Regions from separate parts of the Labrys sp. ALF-8 genome, predicted to be linked through region 1. Evidence: predicted binding sites of a transcription regulator. Region 1 holds the regulator's gene; each other region holds the start of a gene.
The links. The regulator LexA, encoded in region 1, represses DNA repair genes until DNA is damaged. The targets are predictions, from matches to a motif close to TGTTCNNNNTGTGTTCNG.
Positions count from the first base shown of each region.

Region 1 (7,345 bases):
CCCAACCCATAGCCTCGTAGATCTGCTTCTGGCGAGCGGCGTTGGTGAGGTGGTCATCGCCGCGGATGATATGGGTGACGCCCATGTCGTGGTCGTCCACCACCACGGCGAGCATGTAGGTCGGCGTCCCGTCTGAGCGCAGCAACACCAGATCGTCCAGGTCCTTGTTCGACCAGGTTACCGTGCCCTGCACGTCGTCATTGATGACGGTCACGCCCTCGGTAGGGGCACGAAGGCGGATCACCGGCTTGACGTCCCTGGGGGCGGTCGCCGGTTCGCGATCGCGCCAGCGGCCATCATAGCGCGGCGGACGGCCTTCCTTGCGGGCCAATTCGCGCATCTCCTCCAGCTCCTGCTGGGTCGCATAGCAGTAATAGGCCTTGCCCTGGGCGAGCATGGCTTCCGCCACCTCGCGATGTCGGGCGGCACGGGCAAACTGGAAGATGGGATCGCCGTCCCAATCGAGACCGAGCCACGACAGGCCATCCAGGATGGCGGCGATCGCGGCATCGGTGGAGCGTTCGCGGTCGGTGTCCTCGATGCGCAAGAGCATCTTGCCGCCCTTGGCCTTGGCGTAGAGCCAGTTGAACAGGGCCGTGCGACCGCCGCCGATATGGAGGAAGCCGGTGGGCGAGGGGGCGAAACGGGTGACGACGGGCGAAGACATCGAGGCTGACAATTCCAAAGCGGGCGGGCGAACGGATGAAATGCTCGCTGGGGACAGGCCCTTGGCGAGCGGCGTTTATATAAATAGGCTAGGGCGTTTAGCACAGGGTTTCATCCGGCGGTAGCGGCGGGGGGCTTTTGCCTGGGAATGAAAGAGGGCGTGTAAGGGTCGGTGTCCTTGGCGGCCGGGGCACTGGGAGCCTCGTCCTGCCGGGAGCCGGCCGCATCGGCCGCGCCCTCGACATCGTGAAGGCGTGGCTGGCCGCGGGCATGGCCACGGAGATCGCCGCCTTCGAGCTGGCCCTCGTGGTTCCGGTGTTCCTGGGGCTTGGTGTGATCGCCTATTTTGCGGCGCCGGATGAGCCGGACCTCCTGGTTCCCCTCATCTCGACGCTTGCTCTCGCGGCCGCCGCCGTGGCCTTGCGGCGACGCTGGTGGCTCCATGTGGGCCTTGTCTGCGTCGCGGCGACCGGAGCCGGCTTCTGCTCCGCCAAGCTGCGCACGCTTGGCGTTGCAGCACCGCAACTCAGCCGATCCCTGTCCGGCAATGTGACCGGGCTGGTGCTGTCCCTGGAGGCCCGGCTCGGCGGGAGTGCGCGCGTCATCATCCGCCCGGCGTCGATGGAGGGCCTGGCTGCCGACGCCATGCCGGGCAAGATCCGTCTCACCTTGCGCAAGGTTGGCGATCTCGAAGCCGGCGACAGCATCACGATCAAGGCGGTGATGCGCCCTCCGCCGCCGCCTGCGTTGCCCGGCGGCTACGACTTCGCCCGCGACGCCTTCTTCGACGGCATCGGTGCGGTGGGTTTCGCGGCAGGCAAGATCGCGCCTGCGGCGGCACCCGTCGAGCCAACCCGTGCCGAAGCCTTCAATATCTGGATCGACAACCAGCGCAACCGGCTGACCCGACGCATCGTAGAGGCAGTACCAGGTGAGAACGGCGCAATCGCAGCCTCGCAGGTGACGGGCAAGCGCGGCCAGATTCCAGGCGACGCCAACGACGCGTTGCGCGCCTCGGGTCTCTATCACGTCGTCTCCATCTCCGGCCTGCACATGGCGCTTTTCGCCGGCGGTCTCTTCGCGCTGATCCGCGCATTGCTGGCTCTGTCACGCCGTATCGTGCTCTATCGGGGAGCCAAGGAACTCGCGGCGCTGCTGTCGCTGCTGCCGGCGGCCGCCTATACGCTTTTCTCCGGGGCCGAGGTGGCGACCGTGCGCTCCTTCCTGATGACGGCCATCGTGCTGCTCGCCGTGGCGCTGGGGCGCAGCGCCATCACCCGCCGGAACGTGGCACTTGCGGCAAGCTTCATCCTGCTGACGACGCCCGAGCAGTTGCTTGGCCCGAGTTTCCAGATGTCTTTTGCTGCGGTCGCCATGCTCGTGACGGCCCATGATGTCTGGAACCGGCAGCGGCGCACGCAATTCGCCACTATGTGGGAGCGTGCCATTGCTTCGGGCCTCACCCTCCTGCTGGCGATGATGTTGACCACGCTGGTCGCCTCCCTCGCCACAGCGCCTTTCTCAGCCTATCACTTTCACCGCCTGACGCTGCAGTCGCTGGTCTCCAACCTTGTGGCAACCCCGATCGTTTCCTTCCTGATGATGCCTCTGGCCCTGCTGGCGGTGATTGCCGAGCCGTTCGGCTATGGTGCGCTCTTCTGGCAGGCGATGGGGTGGTCCGTCGGACTCTTCATGCAGGTGGCGCGTCATGTCGCGACGTGGCCAGGCTCCGACCTCGTCCTGCCGCAGTTCTCGTCACTCGCCCTCTGCCTGTTTTCGCTCGCGCTGGTGCTCCTCACCATCATGCGCAGCCGTCTTGCCGTGTTCGCGCTCATGCCGCTTTCCTTCGGCGTTGCCGTTGCGGCCGTGGCTTCCACACCGGTTGCGATCCTCGGTGCCAACGGCCACGCGGCGCTCGTCCGAAAGGGCGACTCCCTCACGTCGCTCGCCGAGCGTTCGGACGCTTTTGCCGTCCAGCAATGGCTCCTGGCGATGGGTGACCGACGCAAGCCGGACGATCCCGGTCTGGTCGAGCAACGCCAGTGCGACAAGGAGGGTTGCTCGGCGCCGATCGAGGGCGGCGATGTCTTCATGCTCGACCGCACCGTCAACGCGGCCGAAGAGGATTGCGGTCACGTCAGTGTGCTGGCCGGAACCTTCGCCATCGGGACGAGCTGTGCGGGCGAGGGTATCGTGCTCAATCGCGACATGATTCAGGCGGCAGGATCGATGGCGATCTACGCCGACCCACCCGCGCGTGAGGGGCAGGCGGCCCGCTGGCGGGTGGTGACTGCTCGGGACCCCGGGGCGTCGCGGCCTTGGGCGCCATTACCGGCCTGGAAGGCGAAGGCCGCCGTCATCGCCGCTCCCCCGGCGACCGCTCCGGATTCGTCAATGGACACAACCGTCCAGAATGACGATGATTGAAGCGTCGGATTCTCCCGAAGGATAACTCATGAAGATCAGCGCGCGTAATCAGATCAAGGGTATCATCAAGAGCGTGACCAAGGGGCAGACCACCTCGCATGTCCAGATCGAGGTCGGTGGAACGATCATTACCGCCTCGATCACCAACGAGGCGGTAGACGACCTCAAGCTCACCCCAGGCCAGAGTGCCTATGCCGTCATCAAGGCATCCGACGTCATGGTGGCGGTCGACTGATCGCCGACAGCAGGCCTGAAGCCGGCGTCCTCAATAGCGCCGGAACAGGCCGACAAGCTTGCCCTGGATGCGCACCCGGTCCGGCCCGAAGATGCGGGTTTCATAGGCCGGGTTTGCGGCTTCCAGGGCGACGGAGGCGCCCCGCTTGCGCAAGCGCTTGAGAGTCGCTTCCTCGTCGTCGATCAGGGCCACGACGATGTCGCCGGTATCGGCGTGGTCCTGGCGGCGGATCAGCACCGTATCATTGTCGAAGATGCCGGCCTCGATCATGGAATCGCCGCGCACTTCCAGGGCGAAATGCTCGCCGGAGGACAGCATTTCCGGCATCACGCTGATGGTATGGCTCTTGGTCTGGATGGCGGAAACTGGCGTACCCGCTGCGATCCGGCCCATCACCGGGATGAGGACCGGGCGTCCCGCATCGTCGTCCGCGTCCTGGCGCACCGTGCGCACCTTGCCGAGGTTTCCTTCGATGACGTTGGGGCGGAAACCGCGCTGCGACGTCGCCAGCGTGAGGCCGGGGACCGCCGATTCAGGCAGGCGAACCACCTCGAGCGCGCGTGCCCGGTTGGGCAGCCGCCGGATGAAGCCGCGCTCCTCCAACGCCATGATCAGGCGGTGTATGCCTGATTTGGACCGCAGATCCAGCGCTTCCTTCATCTCGTCGAAGGAAGGAGGAACACCCTGCTCCTTCAGGCGCTCATGAATGAACCGAAGCAATTCGTGTTGTTTCTTGGTCAGCATGGGCGATCCCGTTATGGCGGCTGCGAATCACGATCTGTGAGTAAACAAAGCAAGAACACTGCTACATGTTCACACTGTGTTCTGCAACAATGAAGTTCACGTTAAAAAGCGCCGTCAATATCCGGCGCTACGCAAATCGATGATCTCGCACGCATCGCCAGGCTTTGCTTCGGGAGCAAACGGCGGCCGGACGACGAGACAATCTGCATGCTGCAGCACGCTGACCAGCGACGAATCCTGCGACGATAACGGCGCTACCTTGATGATGCCGGAGGTATCGTCAAGGGCGAACCTGGCGCGGATATAGTCCTCGCGCAGATCATTGGCAGGCCAGGAGGAGGCGAAGACGGCTTTCCTGCGGGCGAGATTCGCATCCGTGCGGCCAAGCAGGGTGCGCAACAGGGGCACGAGGAAGAGAACGCTGCATACGACGGAGGAGACGGGATTGCCTGGCAGGCCCAGGATGTTCATGGCGCCGAGCCGTCCGTGCAGCAAGGGCTTGCCAGGGCGCATGGCGATCTTCCAGAAACCCAGCGTCATCCCCTCCCGCGTGAGGGCGGTCTGGATCAGGTCGTGATCGCCCACCGAGGCGCCGCCGATGGTCACGAGGATATCGGCCTTTTCAGCGCGGGCACGCTTGATCGCCGCCTCCAGGGCCGGAAAATCGTCGCTGGCGATGCCAAGGTCGAGCACCTCGCCGCCCTCCGTCTCGACCAGCGCGGCGATGGCGAAGGTGTTGGAGGCGACGATCTGGTCTTGGCCTACGGCCTGCCCCGGCAGAACGAGTTCGTCGCCCGTGGCCAGAATGGCGACCTTCGGCCGGCGACGCACAGGCAGCCTCGGGTGGTTCATGGCCGCGGCGAGCGCGACGTCGCGAGGGCCGATCAGGCTGCCGGGCAGCAGGGCTTCGGTACCCTCGGAGAAATCGAGACCGCGGCTGCGAATATTGGCGCCTGGCTTCACGGCGCTCTCGATGATCACGCGATTGCCATCCCGCCGGGTATTCTCCTGGATCACCACCGCGTCCGCTCCATCCGGAACCGGTGCGCCGGTGAAGATGCGGACGGCCTGTCCCTCGCCGACATGGCCGGCGTAGCCGTGGCCCGCGGCGGATTCGCCGATGAGATCGAGCGCCGCGCCATCGAGGGCATCCCCGGCCCGCACGGCATAGCCGTCCATGGCTGAGGCGTTGAAGCCGGGCTGGGTGCGCAGAGCAGTGATGGTGGAGGACAGGACCCTGCCTCTCGCCGCCTGGATGGGAACTTCCTCGCTCGGCAACGCCGCGACATCCGCGACGACCTTTGCGAGGGCATCGGCAACCGGTAGCAGGCTCATGGGGTGTCCTCCGCGTGCCAATCGCCGGATTTGCCTCCGGACTTTTCAATCAGCCGAATAGCCTCGATTCGCATGCCGCGATCGACGGCCTTCACCATGTCGTAGATCGTGAGGCATGCGACGGAAACGGCGGTGAGCGCTTCCATTTCGACACCGGTCTGCCCCGAGACCTTGGCGGTGGCCCGCACCAAGAGGCCGGGCAGGGCCACGTCCGGCTCGATCTCCACGGCAATCTTGCTGAGCAGCAGCGGGTGGCAGAGCGGGATCAGTTCATGCGTTTTCTTTGCCGCCATGATGCCGGCGATGCGGGCGGTAGCACGCACATCGCCCTTCTTGGCATCGCCGGAGAGCACGAGGTCGAGCGTGGCGGGCTGCATCACGACGCGACCTTCGGCAACGGCGACCCGGCTCGTCACATCCTTCTGCGAGACGTCGACCATATTGGCTTCGCCCGACGCATCGAGATGGGTGAGGCCTGAACTCATGCCGGCGTATCCAGGGCCAGGAGCGCACGCGTGGCGGCGGTAACGTCGGCCTGGCGCATGAGGCTCTCGCCGACGAGAAACGTATTGACGCTGGCGGCCTGCAGCCTTGCGATGTCGGCAGGCGAGAAGATGCCGCTCTCGCCGACCAGGAGCCGATCGGCCGGCACAAGGGGGGCCAGGGTCTCGGTGGTCTCCAGGCGGGTGACGAAATCGTTGAGGTCGCGATTGTTGATGCCGATCATGCCGACATCGAGGGGCAGAGCCCGCTCCAGCTCTTCGAGATTGTGAATCTCGCAGAGCACGTCGAGTGACCAGTCCCTGGCGGCTGCGATGAGGGCCCGGGCCTCCTGATCGGTGACGCTCGCCATGATCACCAATATGCAGTCCGCGCCCCAGGCTCGGGCCTCGACGACTTGGTAGGGATCGTAGAGGAAATCCTTCCGCAGGGCCGGTAGGGCCACGGCGGCCCGCGCGGCGGTTAGGAATTCCGGCTTGCCCTGGAAAGAGGGCTCGTCCGTCAGCACTGAAAGGCAGGCGGCACCGCCTGCCTCGTAGGCGCGGGCGAGAGCCGGGGGATCGAAATCCTCGCGGATCAATCCCTTGGAGGGGCTTGCCTTCTTGATCTCGGCGATCAGGCCCGTCTGGCCGGCTGCAAGCTTGGCTTCGAGCGTCCGTTGGAAGCCGCGCACCGAGCCGGCCCGCTCGGCCTGCCTGATCAACTCGGCGAGGGGTATCGCAGCTTTGGCCGCTTCGATCTCACGACGCTTGTAGGCCTCGATCTTTTGCAGAATGGTCGCCATGGCACTCACATATGGGAGACTTCAACCAGGCGGTTGAGAGTTTCGAGGGCTTTGCCTTTGTCTACGGATTCAAGAGCGAGGGCAGCACCTTCGGAGAGGCTCTTGACCTTGCCTGAGACGAGAAGCGCGGCGGCCGCGTTCAGGACGGCGATATCCCGATAAGGCGTCTTCTCGCCCTCCAGCACTGCTCGCAAAGCGAGTGCGTTGTGAGCCGCGTCGCCGCCCTTGAGATCTTCGGGGCGCGCCACCTTCAGGCCGATTTCTTCCGGCGTGATGACGCCGTGGCTGATTTCGCCGTTCTCGAGGGAGACGATTTCAGTCGGTCCCGTAGTGGTGATTTCGTCAAGCCCGTCGCTGCCGTGAACGGCGATGATGCGCGTCGAGCCGAGCGTCTTCAGCACTTCCACCATCGGCTGCAGCCAGTTCCGGGCATAGACGCCGAGCAACTGCCGCTTGACGCCGGCGGGATTGGACAGCGGCCCGAGCAGGTTGAACACCGTACGGGTGCCAAGTTCAACGCGGGTGGGTCCGACATGGCGCATGGCCCCGTGATGAGCTGGAGCGAACATGAAGCCGACGCCGGCGAGCTCGATGCAGCGCGTGATCGCATCCGGTTTCAGTTCGATGTTGACGCCAAGCGCCATCAGCACATC
Region 1 covers NZ_AP048538.1:588,671-596,015, forward strand. Annotated here, with positions in the region: gene gltX (glutamate--tRNA ligase) at 1-667, opposite strand, end outside; gene AC6H34_RS22550 (ComEC/Rec2 family competence protein) at 805-3,093, shown strand; gene AC6H34_RS22555 (TOBE domain-containing protein) at 3,122-3,328, shown strand; gene lexA (transcriptional repressor LexA) at 3,359-4,072, opposite strand; gene AC6H34_RS22565 (molybdopterin molybdotransferase MoeA) at 4,187-5,407, opposite strand; gene moaC (cyclic pyranopterin monophosphate synthase MoaC) at 5,404-5,892, opposite strand; gene trpC (indole-3-glycerol phosphate synthase TrpC) at 5,889-6,692, opposite strand; gene trpD (anthranilate phosphoribosyltransferase) at 6,698-7,345, opposite strand, start outside.

Region 2 (7,345 bases), 620 kb from region 1:
TGGCGGCGACCCTGCTTGCTGCCCCCGCCTTCGCGCAGAACGCGTCGGCGGATGGGGCCAAGCAGCTCCAGGATTCCCTGACCAAGACCTTCGGCCCGGCCCTGTTCGAAAAGGGCATCCTCAGCATCACCGCGCAGGGCTCTGCCTATGCCGTGAAGCTCGATCTCAACCCGGCCTTCGAGCATGCCAAGAAGAACGGCGTCACCGTCAGTATCGATCCGCTCACCTATATGGCGACCCCGAATGCCGACGGCACCTATGCGGTAACGAGCGAGTCTCCGTTCAACTACAGCTTCGCCAAGACCGAAGGCGAGGACCAGGCAAGTGCCAAGTTCTCCGCTTCGTGCAAGAGCTCGGGCACCTTCGACCCCAAGATCGCGATTTTCTCGAATTACGAGACGAGTTGCCCCTCGGCCTCAATGACGGTGAATTCGCCGGAGAACGATGTTTCCGTCTCCACGGGCGCCATTTCCTCGAAGATAACCGGAGCGGCCGGAAGCGCCGGTGGCGTGACGATTTCAACCGCAGGTATGGTGGCTGATTTTGTCGAGACCATCACGGGCAAGGACAAGCCGCTCAGCATCAAGGTCACTGCCAAGCAAGCCACCAGCGATGGTTCCGTCGAGAACTTCCAGGTCGGCGCCGCCATCGAACTCATCGGCATCGCTGCCAAGGCGGGCAATAAGGACGAGATCGCGGCCCAGCAGAACGAGATCAAGCAGAAGCTGCTCGCCGCGCTGCCATTGTGGAACAATCTGGCCGGGAAGGCTACGCTGAGCGGCGTCAATGTCGAGACGCCGATCGGTCCCGTCGCGCTTGACTCCTTTGAGGAAAGCGTTGGCCTCACGGGTGCCGTGAAGCAGGCCTCCTATGGCATTGGCATCAAATATAGCGGCCTGAAGCTTCCCGAGAATCCGGCGATTCCCTCCTGGGCTGGGCCTCTCATCCCCGCTCAGGGCAACATCGACGTGAAATTCGAAGGCGTCGACCTTGACGCCCTGGCGCGTCTCGCCATCCAGAACTTCGATGTGACGAAGGAACCGCCGATCCCGGACGAAGTGACGGCGCAGGCGCTTCAGATCGTGATGGGCGGGCAGCCTCGGGTGACGCTGTCGCCGTCCACGTTCTCGGCACCGGCCGGTGCGCTGAGCGCCGAGGGATCGATGAACGTGTTCCCGAACAAGAAGGGGACGGTGACCATCTCGACCAGCGATCTCGACAAGCTCTCGGATGCGCTGGGCAAGGCGCAGATCCCGAACATGCCGATGCTCGTGGCCTTCGCAAAGGGCCTCGCCAAGTCCGGTGCTGACGGTAAGGCGACCTGGGCCATCGATTTCGACGGCGACACGAAGGCCGTCAGCATCAACGGCCAGGTTCTCAATCCCGGCTCCGCACCCGGAGGCGAGGAGGACGAGGGCGGCGATGCCGGTCAAGACGGGAACGCACCGCAGCAATAGTTGAGTGCCGGAATTCGAGATAAGGCGGGAGGAATTTCGCCTTTTTCGCAGGCCCGGTCATCCGGCTGGTATCGGATGAGGCAAATGAAAAGCCCCGGCGGATCGGATCCGCCGGGGCTTTTGTCGATTGCCTGGGGAAGTCGGCCCTATTCGGCGTCGCCCTTCGACTCGCCGGCCGAAGCATCCGCCGTCGCGGCCTGCTGAGGCTCAGCGGCGCGTGCATTGTGAAGGGGGCGGATCGTCTGGAAAGAGGCTCGCTCCTGGGTTGCGGGGCGTGCGGTGAGGCTCACGACGTCGCGACGGATCGAGGCGATCAGTTCGCGGATCGAGCCGCTGTCGCCATCCGGGCGATATTCCTCGCCCAGCACGTCCAGCTTGGCGCAGAGCTCGACGGCATTCTTGGCCGGCGCGCGGGAGATCGAGTTGGCGATGGAGCGCAGTTCGCTGACGAGTTCGTCGCGCAGGCCCTTCTGGTCATCGGCATCGATGATTGGGGAAGCGAGCATGCCGCGCAAAGCTGCACGCCGCAAACCCAGAGCCGCCACCGTGTTGGCGCCATCGGTTGCTTCGCGCTGTTGTCCAAGTCCTGCCATGTTGCTGCCCTCGTAAAAAAGCTCTTCTTCTTGAGCGGTGCGCTCCCCTGCACGTCCAATGTGGCAAAAGCGCGATGGGGAGCCTCGTTGGGGTGTTTTCCGGCCTGCTTGTTGAGCGGCTCATCAGTCGAAAGCAAGGCCTCGTTGCCTCAAAATAGCAGGTTCCCACATGATTCGTGCGTTCTCCACGGCTTCTTGCCGATTGGCTCGGATGGTTAGCCAGACGTTAAAGGGAGAGCTTGCATCGCATGAACAAATGTGGAACAAGTGGGCTCGCTGTCGAAGGGATCCATTTCCTTGGGGATAGCAGGAGGCGAGGGCGAACATGCCGGCATCTCGCTGGTCGGGCCGTGCTAGAGCTGTGCGAAGGATGCGTCCCCTTTGGGGAGTTGGGCATGTTCGCGTCGAACGACGTTGCATGCTGTTGAGCGAAGGAAGGAAGCCTCGATGTCAGGCTCGGTAAACAAGGTCATTCTGGTGGGCAACCTCGGGCGCGACCCGGAGGTGCGGCGCCTCAATTCGGGCGAGCCCGTCGTCAATCTGCGTGTCGCAACTGCGGAGACCTGGCGCGACAAGGCGACCGGTGAGCGCAAGGAGCGTACCGAGTGGCACAATGTGGTGATTTTCAACGAGAATCTCGCCCGTGTCGCCGAGCAGTATCTGAAGAAGGGCTCGAAGGTCTATATCGAGGGCCAGCTACAGACCCGCAAATACAACGACGCCTCCGGCGCCGAGAAATATTCCACCGAAATCGTCCTGCAGCGTTATCGCGGCGAGATGACGCTCCTGGATTCCCGCAATGGCGGTGAAGGCGGCAGCGTGGGTGGCTATCAGGGCAATGATTTCGGCTCATCGAGTCCGATGGAGCGTCGCCCGGCGCAGAGCGGTGGGGGTGGGAGCAAGTATTCGTCCGCCGACATGGACGACGATATTCCGTTCTGATGACCGGCGACCTTGACGGGCTCGGGTAGAATTCCGGGGCGGCCGCAAGGCCGCCCTTCTTGATTCCGGGAAGGGAAGCCGGCCCTTTCAGAATTCGGTGAGGACATCGCATCCAGGATGGCGAGGACTCTTACGTCCGATTGGCTATCCCGCCACGATCGCCCGCACGCCGTCCACCATGAATTGCACAGCCAGTGCCGCAAGCACGATACCGAGCAGGCGGGTGAGGACGACATTGCCGGTTACCCCCAGAAGCTTGTTGATTACGTCCGCCAGCTTGAACGAAATGAAGCAGCAGAGCGTGACGAAGGCGAGAACCAGGAACAGCACGCCGAATTTCAGGAGATCGCCGCGGGCCTGAGCCGAAAGCAGCATCACGCCGGTAATGGCCCCCGGGCCGGCGATCAGGGGAATGGCGAGGGGAAAGGCCGCGACGTTGGAGATGAAATCCTTGGTGATGGCCGTCTCCGCCGTTTCGTTCTTGCGCACCTGCGAGCGGTCGAACACCATCTCGAAGGCGATGGCGAAGAGAAGCAGGCCGCCGGCAATGCGGAAGGCCGGTGTCGTGATGCCGAGAAGGCGCAGGAAGGGCTCTCCCGCCAGTGCGAAGAAAGCGAGCACACCGAAGCCGATCACGCTGGCCCGCAAGCCCACGGAATGGCGTTGCGCCCTCGTCATGCCTCGGGTCACTCCCAGGAAGATCGGCCCGAGGCCGGGCGGATCGACGACCACCAGCATGGTGACGATGGCAGCGGTGAAATAGTCGAAGGTGGTCATCTGTCCGCTACTGCTCTCTTACCGCCACGGCGGTTCCCGCCATGGCTTGGATCGTTCGTTCCGGACGAACCAGAAGGAAGAGAGGGGATCGCGCGTTTTCTGTCAAACGGACATGGCGAGTTGTCGATTCCGGCCGACCGCAATGCCCGGAGCGGATCGGGATCGCTCGGCCCGTGTTTCATCATGTCTCGACGGCCTTATCGTGATTGACGCTTTGGCGCTGCCTGAATATGGCTGTGCCTTCGCTCGTGGTGCGAAAATCCTTCGTTTCACGCATCGCATGATCGGTCGCCCGACGACCGGCAGAAAATATCGGATCTGACATGTCGAACCTCTTTCCGGCCGAGCTCGTAGCGGCCGCCAATGTCTCCGCCGCCTGGCCATTCGAGGAGGCGAGAAAACTCGTCACCCGTCTGCAGAAGCGGGCAGGGGACAAAAAAGAGGTCCTGTTCGAGACCGGCTACGGCCCCTCGGGCCTGCCGCATATCGGCACGTTCGGTGAGGTTGCGCGCACCTCCATGGTACGCCATGCCTTCGAGGTGATTACCGAGGGCAAGGTGCCGACGCGCCTCGTCGCCTTCTCGGACGACATGGACGGACTGCGCAAGGTGCCCGGCAATGTGCCGAACCAGGCCTTGCTGCAGGCCAATCTCGGCAAGCCGCTTACCAAGGTGCCGGATCCTTTCGGGGAATATGAGAGCTTCGCGCATCACAACAATGCGATGCTGCGCCGCTTTCTCGACAGTTTCGGCTTCCGGTACGAGTTTCTCTCGTCGACCTCCTGCTATGCCTCGGGCATGTTCGATGCCGCCCTGCTTCACATGCTGCGCAACATCGACAAGGTGATGGCGGTGATGCTGCCGAGCCTGCGCGAGGAGCGCGCCTCCACCTATTCGCCCTTCCTGCCGATCCATCCGAAGACCGGCATCGTGATGCAGGTTCCGGTCGAGGCCTCCAACCCGGAGGCCGGCACCATCGTATGGCGTGATCCCGAGACGGGCGAGCGCTTCGAGACGCCGGTCACCGGCGGCCATTGCAAGCTGCAGTGGAAGCCGGACTGGGCGATGCGGTGGTACGCCCTCGATGTCGACTACGAAATGGCCGGCAAGGATCTCATCGATTCGGTGAAGCTGTCGTCCGAGATCGTGCGCGCCCTCGGCGGCACGCCGCCGGACGGCTTCAACTATGAGCTCTTCCTCGACGAGAAGGGCCAGAAGATCTCGAAGACCAAGGGCAACGGCCTGTCGATCGACGAATGGCTGACCTACGCCTCGCCCGACAGCCTGGCTCTCTACATGTACCAGAAGCCGCGCGAGGCGAAGCGTCTCTATTTCGACGTGATTCCCCGCGCGGTGGACGAGTACCTGCAATTCCTCTCGGGCTATGAGAAGCAGGACTGGAAGAACAGGCTTGGCAATCCGGTATGGCATATCCATGGGGGCCATCCGCCTGCGCCGGAACTCGTCGGCGGGGAGGGGGAACGCAGTTCGGTGACCTTTGCCCTGCTGCTCAATCTCGTGGCGGTGGCCAACGCGGAGTCCAAGGACGTCCTTTGGGCGTTTCTCCAGCGCTATGCGCCGGGCGTCAGCCCGGCGACACATCCGCGCCTCGACGCTCTGGTCGGCTATGCCATCCGCTATTTCCAGGATTTCGTGAAACCGGCGAAGGTCTACTCCCAGCCGACCGCCGAGGAGCGGACCGCCCTGGAGCAGCTTTCCCAGGCCCTTGCCGCGCTGCCCCCGGGCGCCGATGCCGCGGCGATTCAGGAAGCAGTCTACGATGTCGGCCGTGCCTTGCCGCCCTATCAGGACTTCAAGGCCAAGGGCGCCACTCCCGAACGACCCGGTGTTTCCCTCGAATGGTTCAACACACTCTATCGCATCCTGCTGGGCGAGCAGCGCGGACCGCGCTTCGGTTCCTTCGCCGCGATCTACGGCATCCAGGAGACGCGCGAGCTCATCGCCAAGGCGCTCTCGGGCGAACTGGTGAAGGACCATGAGTCGTTTCTGAACGGGCGTCAGAAGTCGTCAAGCTAGGATGCCTTGCGATCCGGCTATATCGCCGCAGATCGCAAAGACGTGCTCGAACAACGGGTTGGGGCAGGACGATGGCCCCGCCCAAATCCATTTCTTCGCGGGGGCTGGCATAATTGCCTGCCCCCAACCATATGGGCGGGGTAGCCAGCGGCTTCTGCATCGTGTAGGAACGCGCGCGAATTATATCCGGATCAGACAATGCAAACCGTTCTCATCACGATCCACCTGTTGGTGGTGATCGCCCTTGTCGTCGTGGTGCTATTGCAGCGCTCGGAAGGCGGCGGCCTCGGCATTGGCGGGGGAACGGGCGGCTTCATGACCGGCCGCGGCCAGGCCAATCTTTTGACCCGCGCGACGGCGGGCCTTGCGACGGCTTTCTTCATCACCAGCCTGCTGCTGACGATTCTCGCCAACCACCAAGGCAACTCAGGGTCGCTGCTCGATCGCTTCAGCCCGCCGGCTCCGGCAACGCAGGCGCAGCCCCAGGGCGCTCCGGCCGCGCCGCAGCAGCCGGCGGCACCGCCCGCCAGCAATGGCGGCGGCACGGTGTTCGACCAGCTCCAGGGCGGGCCTTCGCAGTCCCAGCCGGCGCCGTCCAATCCGTAGCCGATCGCCCGGCCGAGGGCCGGGCATTGCATTGATTGTAAAATAATCCTGCGGGCAGCGATTGCCCGCTCGTCGAATCATTGTGTTTTTGTCTAAGTGGGGGTCCATGACGCGGTACATTTTCATCACCGGCGGCGTGGTCTCCTCGCTTGGCAAAGGTTTGGCTTCAGCCGCCCTCGGCGCGCTCCTGCAGGCGCGCGGTTACAAGGTTCGCTTGCGCAAGCTCGATCCTTATCTCAATGTCGATCCGGGCACGATGAGCCCGTATGAGCATGGCGAAGTCTTCGTCACAGACGATGGTGCGGAGACCGATCTCGATCTCGGCCATTATGAGCGCTTCACCGGTACGCCGGCTTCCAAGCTCGACAATATCACCACCGGCCGGATCTATCTCGACATCATCACCAAGGAACGTCGCGGCGACTATCTCGGTGCGACCATCCAGGTCATTCCCCACGTCACGAACGCCATCAAGGACTTCGTGGTCAAGGGCAACGAGGGGATCGATTTCGTCCTCGTCGAGATCGGCGGCACGGTGGGCGACATCGAGGGCCTGCCCTTCTTCGAGGCGATCCGGCAGATCAAGAACGACCTGCCGCGGGGCGCCTGCATCTACACCCATCTGACGCTGCTTCCCTTCATTCCATCGGCCGGCGAACTCAAGACGAAGCCGACGCAGCATTCGGTGGCCGAGCTTCGTTCGATCGGCATCCAGCCCGACATCCTGCTTTGCCGCTCCGACCGGGCAATCCCCAAGGAAGAGCGCCGCAAGCTGGCCTTGTTTTGTAATGTTCGGGAAACAGCGGTGATCGAGGCGCGCGACGTTGCCTCCATCTACGACGTGCCGGTCGCCTACCACGAGCAGGGGCTCGACACCGAGGTATTGGCCGCATTCGGCATCACGGACGCACCAGCGCCGGATCTCACGCGCTGG
Region 2 covers NZ_AP048538.1:1,206,907-1,214,251, reverse strand. Annotated here, with positions in the region: gene AC6H34_RS25570 (hypothetical protein) at 1-1,457, shown strand, start outside; gene AC6H34_RS25565 (hypothetical protein) at 1,604-2,050, opposite strand; gene ssb (single-stranded DNA-binding protein) at 2,498-2,992, shown strand; gene AC6H34_RS25555 (MarC family protein) at 3,137-3,769, opposite strand; gene AC6H34_RS25550 (lysine--tRNA ligase) at 4,093-5,805, shown strand; gene secG (preprotein translocase subunit SecG) at 6,004-6,411, shown strand; gene pyrG (CTP synthase) at 6,518-7,345, shown strand, end outside.
Region 2: the regulator LexA is predicted to act here: its motif matches at 2,299-2,316, upstream of ssb (single-stranded DNA-binding protein).

Region 3 (7,345 bases), on a different replicon from region 1:
TGCGGCCTCCAGGTCATCGACCTCGACACCGGCACCTGCATCGACTGGTTCCGCATCGATGGCGCCGTCGCAGAGATCTACGACGTCGCCGCACTGCCCGGCGTCGCATGCCCGATGTCGCTCGGCTTCGCCTCAAACGAGATCCAGACCCTCATCACACATGAGGAGCTCAAATCCGGGGACTGAAAACCGCTGAACGGATAGCGGGGTCGCAAGCCAGCGAACTCAGAAGATCGGCACGAGTCGGCCCCGCAGGAACAAATAAGGGCTCTGGTATCCCGCCGATGGGAGTGTCCGGACCCAAGAAAGACGAGAGGAAGGACATCTCAAAATGGCACTCAATTCAGACTTGAAAGGCAAGCTGGCGCTGACGACCGCCGTCCTGGCCTTCTTCGCCGGCTATGGACGACGTTCATACGCTGGCAGTTGCACGCCATCGAGCGGGGCCACGATCGTATGTTCCGGTCCCGCCAACAGCGCGACCGATCTGACCCAGACAGTGACCATCACCGGCAATGGCACGCTGACGACGAACAGCGGGTTCGGCATCGATACGAGCACGCAAAGCGGAATCGCCCTTTACTCAAGGGGATCCGGCACCATAGACCTTGTCGCGTCCTCGACCATCGTCGGCAAATACAACGGCTTTTATGCCCGCAACAACGGGACTGGAGCGCTCACCATAACCGCTGCCGGAGAAGTGAAGGCAGTTGGTACCAGCGGCGTCGCCCTGATGGCCACGAATCTGGCAACTGCGACCAATCTGACTCTCACGACCGCCGTCGGCAGCACCATCACTGGAAACCTTCACGGTATCCGAGCGGCGAACTATGGTGCAGGTATTACGACGGTGACGCTCAACGGTGACGTGGCAAGCACCCAGACCAACGGAACCGCCGTTATCGTTCAAAATAGCGCGCCGTCGTCGGACATCATCATTACGACGGGTTCCGACTCCAGCATTACAGGCGTCGGTTCGGGCATCGGCGCATCGAACGGCGGTATTGGCTCGATGAGCATTACCGCCAACGGCTACGTCAAAGGCACAAACGGCAATGGTATCTCCGCTATCGGCGCTCCCACGGCAAAGGGCCTGACTGTCACGACGGGCGCCGACAGCAGTGTGACGGGCGGGCGATATGGGATCTTTCTCAAGAGCTACGGCACGGATGACGCCACTATCACCACCAATGGCGATGTGACGGGCACGGGAACGACCAGCGCAGGCATCTGGGCTGCCGTCAGTTCTTTTACTCCTGGCACTGACACGGATCTGACCATTACGACCAATGCCGGCAGCGTCGTCACCGGCGGCCGGTTCGGAATATCGGCTAACAACCTTGCGGAGGGAAGCATCGCGGTTACGGTCAATGACGATGTGAGCGCCACGGCCTCCGATGGCATCGGCATCATGGCCGGCAACGGGACGCTGGGGCGGGACATCAAGGTTACCACCAGCGCCGGCACCGCTGTCACGGGTGTCTCTCAGGGGATCTTCGCAGCAAATGCCGGTCTCGGTGCAACAGACGTCGTGGCTGACGGAGATGTCTCCGCCACCGGCGCCTATGGGATTGGCATTCGGGTTTTTGCCGGCCCGACCGCAGCGGACGTCAATGTTGCAACAGGCATCGATAGCACGGTTTCCGGCAATAACGCAGCCATTTCCACTAGCAATCTTGGCACGGGTGCGACCAACATCAATGTCGATGGCACGGTAAATAGCGCAAGAGGCGACGGAATCGTGGCGCTAAACTTGGGCTCAGGTGTCAAAGAAATCCTCATTACGACGGGCAAGGACAGCTCAGTAAACGCTAATGTAAATGGGATTCTCGCTGTTAACTACGGAACTTCCACAACGTCCATCGATGTTAGCGGTGATGTTGCCGGGATGACCGGGCACGGCATCGGTATTTCCAGCATGGGGCAGGCAGGGCCGGTGAACGTATCCGTGCAGTCCGGTGGGCTTGTCGAAGGGGGCATGGACGGCATCTATGCTTTTTCCAGCAAAGCATCGCAGACGATTTCGATCACCAATGCCGGGACCATCCGTAACGTGTCGAACGCTTCGGATGATCTTGCGATCAAGACGACGGGTGGACCGACGGATATCGCCAATTCCGGCCTCGTCACCGGCACGGTCATCCTGAGCGCTCTCGACGACTCCTTCAGCAACACGGGGACGTGGAACACGGCGAACGGGGCGAACGATTTCGGGGCCGGGACGGACCATGTCGACAATCGCGGCACGGTGATCGCGGCGGCCTCGGCGGGCACGGCGGAGACCACCTCCTTCGACGGCCTGGAGACCTTCACCAATGGCGGCCTCCTCACCATGCGCGACGGTGGCACCGGGGATGTGACGCGCACCTCGGGCGACTATGTCGGCGATGGCGGCGTGATGGCGATGGACACCTATCTCGGCACCGACGGCTCGCCCACCGACCTTTGGGTGATCAACGGCAACGCCTCGGGCTCGACCACGCTGTCGGTCGCCAATGCCGGCGGCCCCGGCGCCCTGACCACCAAGGACGGCATCAAGGTGGTGCAGGTCGACGGGAACTCCACCTCGGACGCCTTCCGCCTCGCCCGGACCCTGACGGCCGGCGCCTACGACTACAACCTGTTCTATGGCGGCGTCACCGACCCGGGCGACCAGGACTGGTACCTGCGCTCGGTCGGCGCGTCCGCCTCGACGCAGACTGCGCTGCCCTATGCGGACACGCTGGTGAACTATGCCGAGGCGACGCTGGGCACGCTGCAGCAGAGGACCGGCAACCGCGTCTGGCCGAACGGCACGCCGCCCGAGGCGATCTGGTGCAAGGACCCGTCCCGCAACTTCCGCTGCACCCCGACCGGCGAGCAGAACGCCTCCTATGCCGACGGCAAGCCGGTGCTCTACGGCCAGGGCGCCTGGGGGCGCATCGGCGGCCAGTATGCCTCCTACGATCCCAGGACAGGCTCGGCCTACACCCAGTCCCTCGGCTTCCTGCAGGCCGGCTATGAGGGCGTGGCCCATGAGAACGGCTCGGGCGAACTGACGCTCGGCGCCTTCGCCACCATCGGCACCTCGCGCGCCGAGATCGACGTCTCGCCCGACCCGGTGACCAAGGCGGCGCGCAGCGGCAAGATCACCTCGACCGGCTACGGGCTCGGCGGCAACCTGACCTGGCTCGGCCAGGACGGCTTCTATGCCGATGCGGTCGGCCAGTTCACCTGGTATGAGTCGGACCTGTCCAACAAGGCGGGCGGCGGCAATTCGGGCTGGTCCTCGGTGCTGAGCCTGGAGGCGGGCAGGCGCTTCGAGCTCGGCTCGGGCTGGGCGCTGGTGCCCCAGGCCCAGCTCGCCTGGGCCCATGTCGACTTCGACAGCTTCACCGACCTCAACGGCGCCCGCGTCGCCCTCGGCGACGGCGACAGCCTGAAGGGCCGGCTCGGCCTGCGGGTCGAGAACCTGGCCAGCTGGAAGAACCAGCAGGGCAGGACCGACCGCCTGCAGCTCTACGCCGTCGCCAATCTGAGCTACCAGTTCCTGGACGGCACCTCGGTCGAGGTGGCCGGCTCCTCCTTCACCCAGCAGAACAAGCGCCTGTGGGGCGAGGTCGGCCTGGGCGGCAGCTATGCCTGGAACGACGAGTGGAGCCTCTATGGCGAGGCCGACTATGCCGCCGCCCTCTCCTCCGGCTCCGGCGACAACTATGCCGTCAAGGGTACCGCAGGCCTCAGATACAGGTGGTGAGAACCCTGAGAGCTTCAACCTTCCGCTCGGTGCCCGCCCCCTCCGGGGCGGGCATAGCAGCGGGAGCAGGGACAGCCTGTTCTCCTACGCCCGCTTCCTTGCCGGCTTGCTCTCTCTGCCGGCCTTCGCGCTCTCTCGCAGGGCTTCCAGCAGACTCACGACCTTGGCTTCGCGCCTGTGTGGCCGGGGCTTGATCCTACGGCCCTCGATCTTCGCCTTCACCAGCTCGGCAAGCGCCGCCTCATAGCGGTCGTCGAAGCCGGAGGGATCGAAGCGGCCGCTCTTGGTCCCGATGATGTGGCCGGCGAGATCGAGCATCTCCTTGTCCAGCTTGAGCCTGGGAATATCGGCAAAAGCCTCCTCTTCGGAACGCACCTCATAGTCGAAATTGAGGGTCGTCGCGATCATTCCCTTGTCCTGGGGGCGTATCAGCACGCTGCGCAGCCGCCTGAACAGCACGGTCTGCGCCAACGCGGCCACCTTCGCGCCGCGCATGCCGTCACACAGGAGATCGAAGGCCTCTGCCGATGCATCATCGCTCGGCGCGAGATAATAGGGCCGGTCGAAATAGACGGTGTCGATGGCCTCCAGCGGCACGAAACCCTCGATCGACAGCGTCTTGTCGCTCTCGGGAACCGCCTCCGCGATCTCCTCCGGCTCCAACATGACGACCTCGCCCTGCGGCGTCTCATACCCCTTCACCTGGTCCTCGCGCTCGACGGGCTTGCCGGTCTCGGAGTCCACGAACTGCCGATGCACGCGATGGCCCGTCTTGCGATTGAGCGTATGAAAGGCGACCCGCTCTGACGTGCTTGCCGCCGTATAGAGCGCCACGCCTGCGACAAGCTCGCCAACCTTGAGAACGCCCTTCCAGTTGGCTCTCGGCCTCGCCATGACGCATCCTGCTCCGGGTAACGAGGATCAACGCTCCGGAGAATAGCTGGTTCCCGGGTGCGCGGACAGGGTGTCGCGCTCGCGGGGTTGCAAAGACGACAATAAGAACATAACATGAACATCTGCGATCTTGCCGGAGACTCCTTCATGGATGAAAAACTCGCCGCCAAGCTGCGCATCCTCGCCGATGCCGCCAAATACGATGTCTCCTGTGCCTCCGCAGGCGCGCCGAAGCGCGTGGCGGGGAAGGACGGGCTCGCCTCCAGCACGGGCGGCGGCATCTGCCACGCCTACACCCCGGATGGGCGCTGCATCTCGCTCCTGAAGATACTGCTTACCAATTACTGCCTGTTCGACTGCGCCTATTGCATCAACCGGCGCTCCTCCAACGTAGCGCGCGCCCGCTTCGGGATGGACGAGGTGGTGACGCTGACGCTCGAATTCTACAAGCGCAATTATATCGAGGGCCTGTTCCTCTCTTCCGGAATCATCCGTTCGCCCGACCACACGATGGAACTGCTGATGCTCGTGGCAAAGCGCCTGCGCCGGGACCACGGCTTCGCCGGCTATATCCATCTCAAGGCAATCCCGGAAGCGAGCCCCTGGCTGGTCGAACAGGCGGGCCTTTGGGCGGACCGCCTTTCCATCAATGTGGAACTGCCCTCACGGGCTAGCCTGAAACGGCTGGCGCCGGAGAAAGATGACGCCACCATCACTGCCGCCATGGGGCAAATGCACGAACGCATCGCCGAGGCCCGCGAGGAGAAACGCCATTTCGCCCCGGCCGGCCAGAGCACGCAGATGATCGTCGGCGCCGACGAGACGACGGACGAAGCCGTGCTGGCCACCACCGCGACGCTCTACAAACGGTATGAAATGCGCCGGGTCTACTATTCGGCCTTCAGCCCCATTTCAGAGGCAAGTTCCATTTTGCCGGCTAAGCCTCCACCTCTCCAAAGAGAGAACCGGCTTTACCAGGCCGACTGGCTGCTGCGCTTCTACGGTTTCACCGTGGAGGAGATCGCCGAAGGCGGCGAAGGAGGCATGTTGCCGCTCGACATCGATCCCAAGCTGGCCTGGGCGCTGAAGCATCGCGAACGCTTCCCGGTGGACGTCAATCTGGCCGAGCGCGAGATGCTGCTGCGCGTGCCGGGTCTGGGAGCTCAGGCCGTCGACCGCATCATCGCCGCGCGGCGCCACACCCGCCTGCGGCTCGCCGACGTCGGCCGGCTCACGGCCGGACTGAAGCGGCTGCGGCCCTTCCTGATCGCGGAAGACTACCGCCCCCTGCGGCTGGCGGACCAGCTCGACCTCCGTCCCATCGTCGCACCGCCCCGCCAGTTGAGCCTGTTCGGATGAAGGGCCGGCTCGTCGTTCTGAGGGAAGGTGCGGATCTCGACGGCTTTCGCCGCGCAGTGCGCGGTCTGGTAGCGGGCGATGTCGCGCCCCAGCAGGTGAGCTGGACCACCGGCACGGCCGGCGACCTCTTCGGAACCACCGAAAGCGCAGAGGCCCCGGCGGTCGCGCTGCCGCGGGCATTGGGCGAGTGGATCGATATGGTCCTGTGCCATCGCGATCCCGAACGCCACGCGCTGCTCTACACGCTGATCTGGCGGGTGCTGCATGGCGAGCGCATGCTCATGGACCTGCCCAGCGATCCGCTCGTCCATCGTCTCGCGCGCATGCGCAAGGCAGTGGGGCGCGACGTCCACAAGATGCACGCCTTCCTGCGCTTCCGGCGTATCGAGGAGGATGGGGCGGGTGAGCGCTTCGCCGCCTGGTTCGAGCCGGACCATTTCATTCTCGAAGCGGTGGCGGGTTTCTTCGTGGATCGCTTTCGCTCCCTGGTGTGGTCGATCCTGACGCCCGTCGGATCGCTGCACTGGAACCGGGAGATCTTGACGATCGGGCCGCCCGGCAGGCGGGAAGACGTTCCTGCCGCCGACTCCTTCGAAATGGGCTGGCGGAGCTATTACAAGAGCACCTTCAATCCGGCTCGGGTCAATCCCGGCCTGATGCGCTCGGAGATGCCGAAGAAATACTGGCACAACCTGCCGGAGACCAGCGCGATCCCGGAATTGATCCGTCTGGCCCCCACGCGCGTTAGGGAGATGCTGGAGAAGGAGGCTGCCATGCCCTTGAAGCGCAATCCGAGCAAGGCCGTCGCCGCCATGGCGGACCAGGAGCCGCATTCGCTCGAGGAGCTCAATCGCATCATCACGGCATCCGAGCCGCTCGTGCCGGGCGCGACGCAGGCCGTATTGGGCGAGGGGCCGGCCGGCGCTTCCATCGCCTTCGTCGGCGAGCAGCCGGGCGACCAGGAAGATCTGCAGGGCCGCCCCTTCGTCGGCCCGGCGGGGCAGTTGCTCGACCGTGCGCTGAAGGAAGCCGGCATCGACCGCCGGAAGACCTATCTCACCAACGCCGTGAAACATTTCAAATATGAGCTTCTCGGCAAGAAGCGCCTGCATCGATCGCCGACGACAGGCGAGATCAAGCACTATCGCTGGTGGCTCGAAAGGGAACTGGACTTCGTGCATCCGCGCCTCACCGTCGCCCTCGGCGCGACCGCCCTGCAGGCGCTGGCCGGCAAGGCAATGCCCATCGGGCGCAATCGCGGGCCTATCCAATTCGGCGAGAGGGCGGGTTTCGTCACCGTCCATCCATCCTATCTGCTGCGCCTTCCGGACGAGCAGGCACGCGAAGCAGCCTATG
Region 3 covers NZ_AP048537.1:2,338,041-2,345,385, reverse strand. Annotated here, with positions in the region: gene AC6H34_RS10845 (TIGR03032 family protein) at 1-186, shown strand, start outside; gene AC6H34_RS10840 (autotransporter outer membrane beta-barrel domain-containing protein) at 332-3,736, shown strand; gene ku (non-homologous end joining protein Ku) at 3,821-4,630, opposite strand; gene AC6H34_RS10830 (putative DNA modification/repair radical SAM protein) at 4,778-5,989, shown strand; gene AC6H34_RS10825 (UdgX family uracil-DNA binding protein) at 5,986-7,345, shown strand, end outside.
Region 3: the regulator LexA is predicted to act here: its motif matches at 4,734-4,751, upstream of AC6H34_RS10830 (putative DNA modification/repair radical SAM protein).

Region 4 (7,345 bases), on a different replicon from region 1:
TCGCTGTGGTTTCGCCGGCCGGAATGCTGGCTGGCACATCGCCTGTCTTTCCCCAGCCGAATTCCTCTTTGGCGACAGTGGGCAGGGCGGGAGCCGTCTGTTCCCACCAGGGAGCCGCAATGCGCTCAGGTCCCTGCAGCTCGATGATGCGGTGCGGAGCCCCGCGCCAGCGGAAATGGCCGGGCAAGCCGTCCGGGCGCGTGGCGATGATCTGCAGCGGCTCTGGCCTATCGAGAAACAAGGGCGGGCGCAGGCGCGAGGGATCGGGGCGCGGCCAGGCGGGCTCGACTTCTTCCGCATCCCGTTCCGTTTCGGCCCGGGCGGGATCATGCCGCTCCTCGGGATGAAGCTGCCGCACTGCGCCGGGACCGAGGCGCTGGCGCAGTGCGTCGATCAGTTCGGAGTGGCGGCCGGCGAGACCGACGACATCGGGTCGGCGCGGGCCTTCGCGCAGGGACAGCCTGTCCTGGCGATTGCCGACCTTCTCCGTACGGGTGGCGGCGAGGCCGATGGTCTCGAAGCCGAAGCCTGCATCGATGGTTTCGCCGAGGCGTTCGAGATCGAGGGCGACGAGCCTTGCGACGTGGCTGGGATCGCGCGTGGCGCAGGCAAGGCCGATATGGATTGTGCGCACCTCGCCGTCGACCCGGAAAAGTCGAAGTTGCAATACGCGGGCGCCGACACCGTCCCGCGTGAGGAGCGGCACGAGATCCTGCATCAGGCGGGTGGCGACGTGCACGACGGCAGTCTGGCTCACCACCGGCTCCAGCAATTGACGGCTGCGGTGATAAAACGGCGGCGATTCGAGGAGGGCCAGAGCCTCGTCCCGCATGGCCATCGCCTGGTCGAGGCGTTTCAGCAGGAGGGGATCGAAGCGTGAGGCGAAGGGCGCACGCGGCTTGCCGATGAGATCCCCGACCTGCCTGAAGCCGAGGCGGCGCAATGTCTGGCAAAGACCATCGGGCAGGCGCAGGGCGGCCATGGGCAGTCCGGCCAGCGCCGGGCCAGGATCGGCGCCTTCGGGCAGGATGAAGCTCGCCTGCGGATGGAAGCGGGATAGTGCCCATGCCGCTCCCGGCGTATCGGCAAGGGCGATCCGCGCTCCCAGGGAAAAATGGCGCAGCCTTTTCACGATGTCGGCGAGAAGGGCTTCCTCGCCGCCGGCGAGATGGCTGGCGCCGGCGATGTCGAGAAAGAGGCCGTCCGCGCCGTCCGCCTCGCGATAAACGGCGACGGAAGGCGTGTAGCGCAGGGCCCACAGGCCAAGCCGATGCAGTGCGGACGCATCGGCTTCCGCTACGAGCGGACGCGTCTGCAGGCCGGGCACCTTGGCCCGTGCATCGGCCACCAGTCCCCCGGCGGCCAGGCCTTCCTCTTCCGCCAGCCGGCTGGCCGAGGCGATGCGCGGACCGCCAGAAGCATCGATGGTGAGGACGAAGGGACTGCGCGGATCGACCGTTTCAGGCGACTTTGGTGTTTTGGACTGAGCAATCAGAAAACGCTGGATCGGCCAGCGTGGCAGCCAGATCGAGACGATGCGCGACATGATCATACTCCATGAGCCAGAGTCCGCTTTGCCCGTTGCGGCTGCGTTCGAGCCGGACGCGCCAGCGCCAGGCGGAGAGGAGACCGAACCGGTCTCGCGCACCCGGTGCCGAACCGATGCGCCAGCGCGTGACGGCGACGGTGGCGGGTGAAGCGAGGGGAGGGCACAGCAGGAAGAGAGGGCAGGGCGCCGAGGCCGAGGCAAGCTGAAGGCGCCGGCTCATGGCGGCATCGAAACCGCCGCCCGTCAGCGCCGCCACGGCACCGGCGACGCCGGAATGCAGGATTTCCTCGAGTGCCCACGCAGCCTCGATCTCGCTGCCGGCATGGACGAGGACGAGCCTGGCAGGATCGAGGCCCAGCCTGCGCAGCCCATGGCCATAAAGCCGTCCAAGGCCGCCAACCCCGCGGGGCGAAGTGACCAGCCAGACCCTGTTCCTGTCCTGCAGAAGGACCAGCCGAGAGACCAGAAAGGCGAGGGCGCAAGCCGCGTCGAAGATGGTCCGCGGCGAGATTTCATGGAGGCCGTCGAGCGCTAGGCCGCCGCCCGGCAGCTTCGCGTCGACGGTCTCGATGCCGAAGGGCAGGGTGCCGGCATCCGCATGCACATGTTCCAGCCGGGGCAGGAGCAGTCGCAGGCTCGCCAGCTTCTCGGCACGTTCGTCGGCAGGAATGGGCATGCGTATCGTCATGGGCGAAATCCGTTTCGCCCAAACTAGAACAAAACATGAACATTTCAAGCGGAGTCTTTTTACCGAGCAGCTGAAACGCGAACAGACTCAAACATGGTAAAGGGACGATTACCTCTGTCGGGAAAGAAAATGCATTTTATTTCAAAAACATAGAAGTTCTCGCCCTGGCCGTTTCCTTCACGGCCGTCATATAGGGAACGCAGTCTCCAAACCGACCTCGACGAGTCGCATCCGAACTACGACCCCCTACGATCCCATGTATCATCGCCTCGCCTGGCAGACGAGAATTTCGCCGGGGGCGCTATCCGGCATCAGCGGGGGCGCCGGCTTTTCGTTGCCAGGGGAGTCCATCATGACGAATACAGTGGCTGCGGACACGACCGGATCCGTCCGTCCTGCTCAACGCGGGGGGCGCAGCGCCCGGCGCGAGATGCGCTCCCACAGGACGGAGGGGCTTGCCCGTCCCTTCATCGTCCGCAACATTCCGACCTACGACATCCTGTCGGAAGACGGCCTCCTCCGGATCGAGGAGACGGCCGACCGCATTCTCGCGGAGGTCGGGATCGAGTTTCGCGGAGACCCAGAAGCGATCGCTCTGTGGAAACGGGCCGGGGCCACCATCCAGGACGAACTCGTCAAGTTCGAGCCCGGCATGCTGCGCGAGATCCTGAAGACGGCGCCGGCCGTGTTCACCCAGCATGCCCGCAATCCCGCCCGGTCCGTGAAAATAGGCGGTGCAAACGTCGTGTTCTCCCCGGCCTACGGCTCCCCCTTCGTGATGGATCTCGACAAGGGCAGGCGCTACGGGACGATCGAGGATTTCCGCAATTTCGTGAAGCTGGCGCAGTCCTCGCCCTGGCTCCACCATTCAGGCGGCACGATCTGCGAACCGGTGGACGTACCGGTGAACAAGCGCCATTTCGACATGGTCTACAGCCATATCAAATATTCGGATCGCGGCTTCATGGGCTCGGTGACGGCCGAATCCCGTGCCGAAGACTCGATCGAAATGGCCCGCCTGGTCTTCGGCCGCGATTTCGTGGACGCGAATTGCGTCATCCTCGGCAACGTCAACGTGAACTCGCCGCTCGTGTGGGATGCGACGATGACGACGTCGCTGCGGGCCTATGCCCGTGCCAACCAGGCCGCCGTGATCGTCCCCTTCATCCTAGGGGGCGCGATGGGGCCGGTGACGAATGCCGGGGCGATCGCGCAATCGCTCGCCGAGACCATGGCGGGCTGCGCGCTGACGCAGCTCGAAAGGCCGGGTGCGCCCGTGATTTTCGGCAATTTCCTCTCTTCCATGTCGCTGCGCTCGGGATCGCCGACCTTCGGCACGCCTGAACCCGCGATCGGTTCGATGGTAGTCGGCCAGCTCGCGCGCCGATTGAACCTGCCGCTGCGCTGTTCCGGAAACTTCACCACTTCGAAGCTGCCCGATGCGCAGGCCATGAACGAGAGCACCATGTCGATGCTGGCCGCCGCCCATTGCGGGGCGAACTTCATCCTACATTCGGCCGGTTTCCTCGACGGCCTGCTTTCCATGTCCTACGAGAAATTCATGCTGGACGCCGATTTTTGCGGTGCTCTCCATCGCTATCTCGACGGCGTGAAGATCGACGACAATGAACTGGCGTTCGATGCCTTCCGGGAGGTCGGCCCGGGCAACCACTTTTTCGGCTCCAGGCATACGCTGGCGAATTACGAGACGGCATTCTGGGATTCGGAAACGGCCGACAACGATCCATTCGAGAAATGGGAGGCGGCAGGCTCGCACGATGCAGCGACCCGGGCCAACCAGCGCTGGAAGAAGGTCCTGGCCGACTATGAGGCGCCGCCGCTCGACCAGGCTGTCGACGACGCTCTTCTCGATTTCATCGCCCGCAAGAAGGGAGAGATGCAGGACGCCTGGTACTGAAGTGGCGGCGTGAGGATCGCCACGTCACTCCGCGAAAAATGAATATCGCATCCCGGCATGTGTCGGGGCCGCCGAATGCCCGAAGGCCCAGCCGTTTCAACGGCCGGGCCTTCGATGTCGTCGTCGATGCAGCGCGGACTTAGAAGGTCCGCTTCAGGCGAATGCCGCCCTGCCACACATTGTAGTCGTCGCGTGGTCTGCCATTGCCCAGCTCGACGACGGCGTTGTCGAGGGAGCCGTGGGTGTAGGCGACCTCGGCGGCAGCCGTCAGACCCTTGACGATCGTGTAGGTCAGGTTGCCGGTAACCGTGAACTCCTTCAGGCTAATGTCCTGATTGTTCGTTCCGAGGCTGTCATACTTGACGTCGATATAGCTGCCCACGAGGACGGCCTTGAGCTGCGGCGTGATATCGGCGCCAAGTTCACCGGTGATCGACCAGCCCTTGCCGGCATCGACGCGGCCCGAGGGCGCTGCGAAGTAATCCGACTGGGCGAGCCAGGTATTGCCGGCGCCGAGATAATCCAGGGCACCGTCGGCATACTGGCCTTCGAAGATCACGTAGCCGCCGTTGACGAACTGCGGGAACTTGAACAAGGCGGTGGCGCCGGCCGCCCAGCCATACTTGTTCTCGCGCGGAATAAAGTCCTCGCCCGAACGGAATTGATGGCCTGCTGCCTGAGCTGCCAATGAGCCCCAATCGGCGTCGTAACGCAACTGACCGACGATGTCCGGAACCTGCTGCCCGCCATAGGCAAGGCTTCGATTCGTGCCATTGAGGACAAGGTCGCCGTCGACGTGATGGTCCCGGCCGTCTTCAAGCGCGAGCGTTGCGCTGAAGCCGCCGCCGAACTGGGCGGTGTAGGCGAGCAGGTTGACGGTATTGACCTCGCTGTAATAGGCGCCCCAGATCGTGTCGCCGTACTCGTTATCGTAGAAGCCGAAGAACGAATGGGCGTAACCAGCCGTCAGGCCGCCGAACTGGATGAAGGCCTTGTCGATCGTGAAGGTGTTGCCGTTGTAGAAGCTGCCCGGAGACGACGCCTGGAAACGACCCTGGCGGCTGATCGGATGCGAGTCGGCATTGATCTGGAAGTAGGAGCGCAGCAGACCCCAATCGGTCTGGGTGCGGGCATCGAACCAGATACGAGCCTGGGTATTGAAGGCCGAACGGTTGTCATTGCGGGTGAAGCCGTTGCCGCCGAACACGCGGTAGTCGGCACGGATTTCGCCGCCGATCTTGAGGCAGGTATCGCTGCCGGGAATATAGAAGAAACCGGGGCCGAAGGTCGAGCAAACCTTAACGTATTCAACTGCCTCGCCCTTGGTCATCGGCAAATCAGCAGCCTGACTTGAGCCGATTGAGACGACCCCCGCGGCTGCGCCGAGAAGTAATGCCTTCATCGTCATGATTATATCTCCAATTTATATCTATCCGTACTAGGACGCGGTCAAACGTCGAGCACGACACCCCGAATTCCATCCCCCGGGTTCGGGATCGAAATTCCGACCCATCGGAGCGAAGGATGGAGCATAAAATGGCTGCGGGTCTCAGCTATTTGCAACAAGAAACAGAGATTAGTTTTCGATGATCATGCGCTTTGATGGGTACTTGTTGCAAAGCAGTCACATAATTCGCTGATTTTATTGATATAATTTCACATTGAAATGATATCATGTTGTTGCAAACTGATATTGTTTCAGGAGTAAATGTTATAATTACAATCGTATGTATATCAATTGCATTCCAATTTTATTTTAAATAAGAAAGTTTAAATCAGAATAACGACGCACCGACAGCTATCAAGGACGGTCTCTTGGCATCCGGATAGCCATCTTAAAACGTTTCTCGATGTGCATCCGGTTAGGAATTACTCGCGAAGGAAATTTTTATGGACGGGATTTTTATTTCAGCTTGAGGCAATATTCAAATTCGAATGCTGAAATTATGACGGAAGGAGAGTACTCTTGGTTTTAACAATTTTCTTTTCGTGTACTTTTGATTCGCTCTAAAGACTCGAATTTAATGCCCTTGACTGGGAAAATTGAGCCTATATATTGGAACTATAGGAGTTCGCGAGACCCCTATACATACTGAGCCTGATTGAGAATTGACCTCCTCAATCAGGCTTTTTCGTCCTCGTGCGCACGTGGGCGTGGACATGGGAACGGAGAAGACCTGTTTCGATGCCGGAGACTTTACTTTCCTGATCTTTCACATTTCATTTGCGGGGCGGCTCGCTCGTGGCAGGCGGAGACCTCCGGCTGCGCGGATCGGCGCCTTCGTTCCTAGGGGCGAGATTCGTCCGAGTCGGGGCGCTGCGGACTGCTGCCGGTTGTTGCTGAGCCACTCGAAACTCTCTGCGTGAGGAACCGTTTGTCTCATCAGCCTGACGTTGTGGTGCCGTTGCAAAGGAAGCAAGCTTGTTATATGGTGCATAAATATAAGTATGCTTACGATAATATCGGCGTCTTTTTCCATGTTTATTCAGCAGAATTTCGATTGCGCCTTGGACGAGATCGGCCGCCTCCTGCGGAAGAGATTCGAACAGAGGGCAAATAGGTTGGGCCTTACCCGTGCGCAATGGCAGACGCTGTGGTGTCTTTCATGCAACGAAGGCGTACATCAGGCCGCGCTGGCCGAAACGCTGGAGATCGGTGCCATTGCCCTGGTCCGGATCCTGGACAAGCTCGAGGAACGTGGCCTCGTGGAGCGGCGACGCCATCCCGAGGACCGGCGCGTATGGCTGCTTTTCCTCAGTCCGGAGGCGCGCGATATCGTCGACGCCATGAAGGAAATGGGAGTGGAGGCCGGTGTCGAGGCTCTCATCGGCATAGAAGATGAAGATAAAGAGCATCTTTTCGAGACGCTGACGCGGATAAAGGCCAATCTGCTCCACGCTAGTCATTCAGACGAAGCCTGACCGAGCCCATGCCGTCGCGGGCCGTGCATGTCTTTTGCCTTCGGCCAAGAGCACAGGCCCGCCGCGAAGGCCGAACTTCTCCCGCGCACTGGCTGGCCTCGTTCGCAGCCGCCATCGCTCGCTTCCCGTCGCCGGGCTCCGGCGCAGACCTCGATCGAAACCCCGTTCTCTTCAACCCGCTCGAATTGATCTGGAGCAAAGTCGCCAGGCCAAGCATGGCTACTTTCCGGTCGAGATATCCGTCGGGAAGTATGGTTTCCTTATGAAA
Region 4 covers NZ_AP048537.1:4,141,579-4,148,923, forward strand. Annotated here, with positions in the region: gene AC6H34_RS18945 (Y-family DNA polymerase) at 1-1,546, opposite strand, end outside; gene AC6H34_RS18950 (ImuA family protein) at 1,461-2,237, opposite strand; gene AC6H34_RS18955 (trimethylamine methyltransferase family protein) at 2,590-4,155, shown strand; gene AC6H34_RS18960 (porin) at 4,295-5,563, opposite strand; gene AC6H34_RS18965 (MarR family winged helix-turn-helix transcriptional regulator) at 6,634-7,077, shown strand.
Region 4: the regulator LexA is predicted to act here: its motif matches at 2,262-2,279, upstream of AC6H34_RS18950 (ImuA family protein).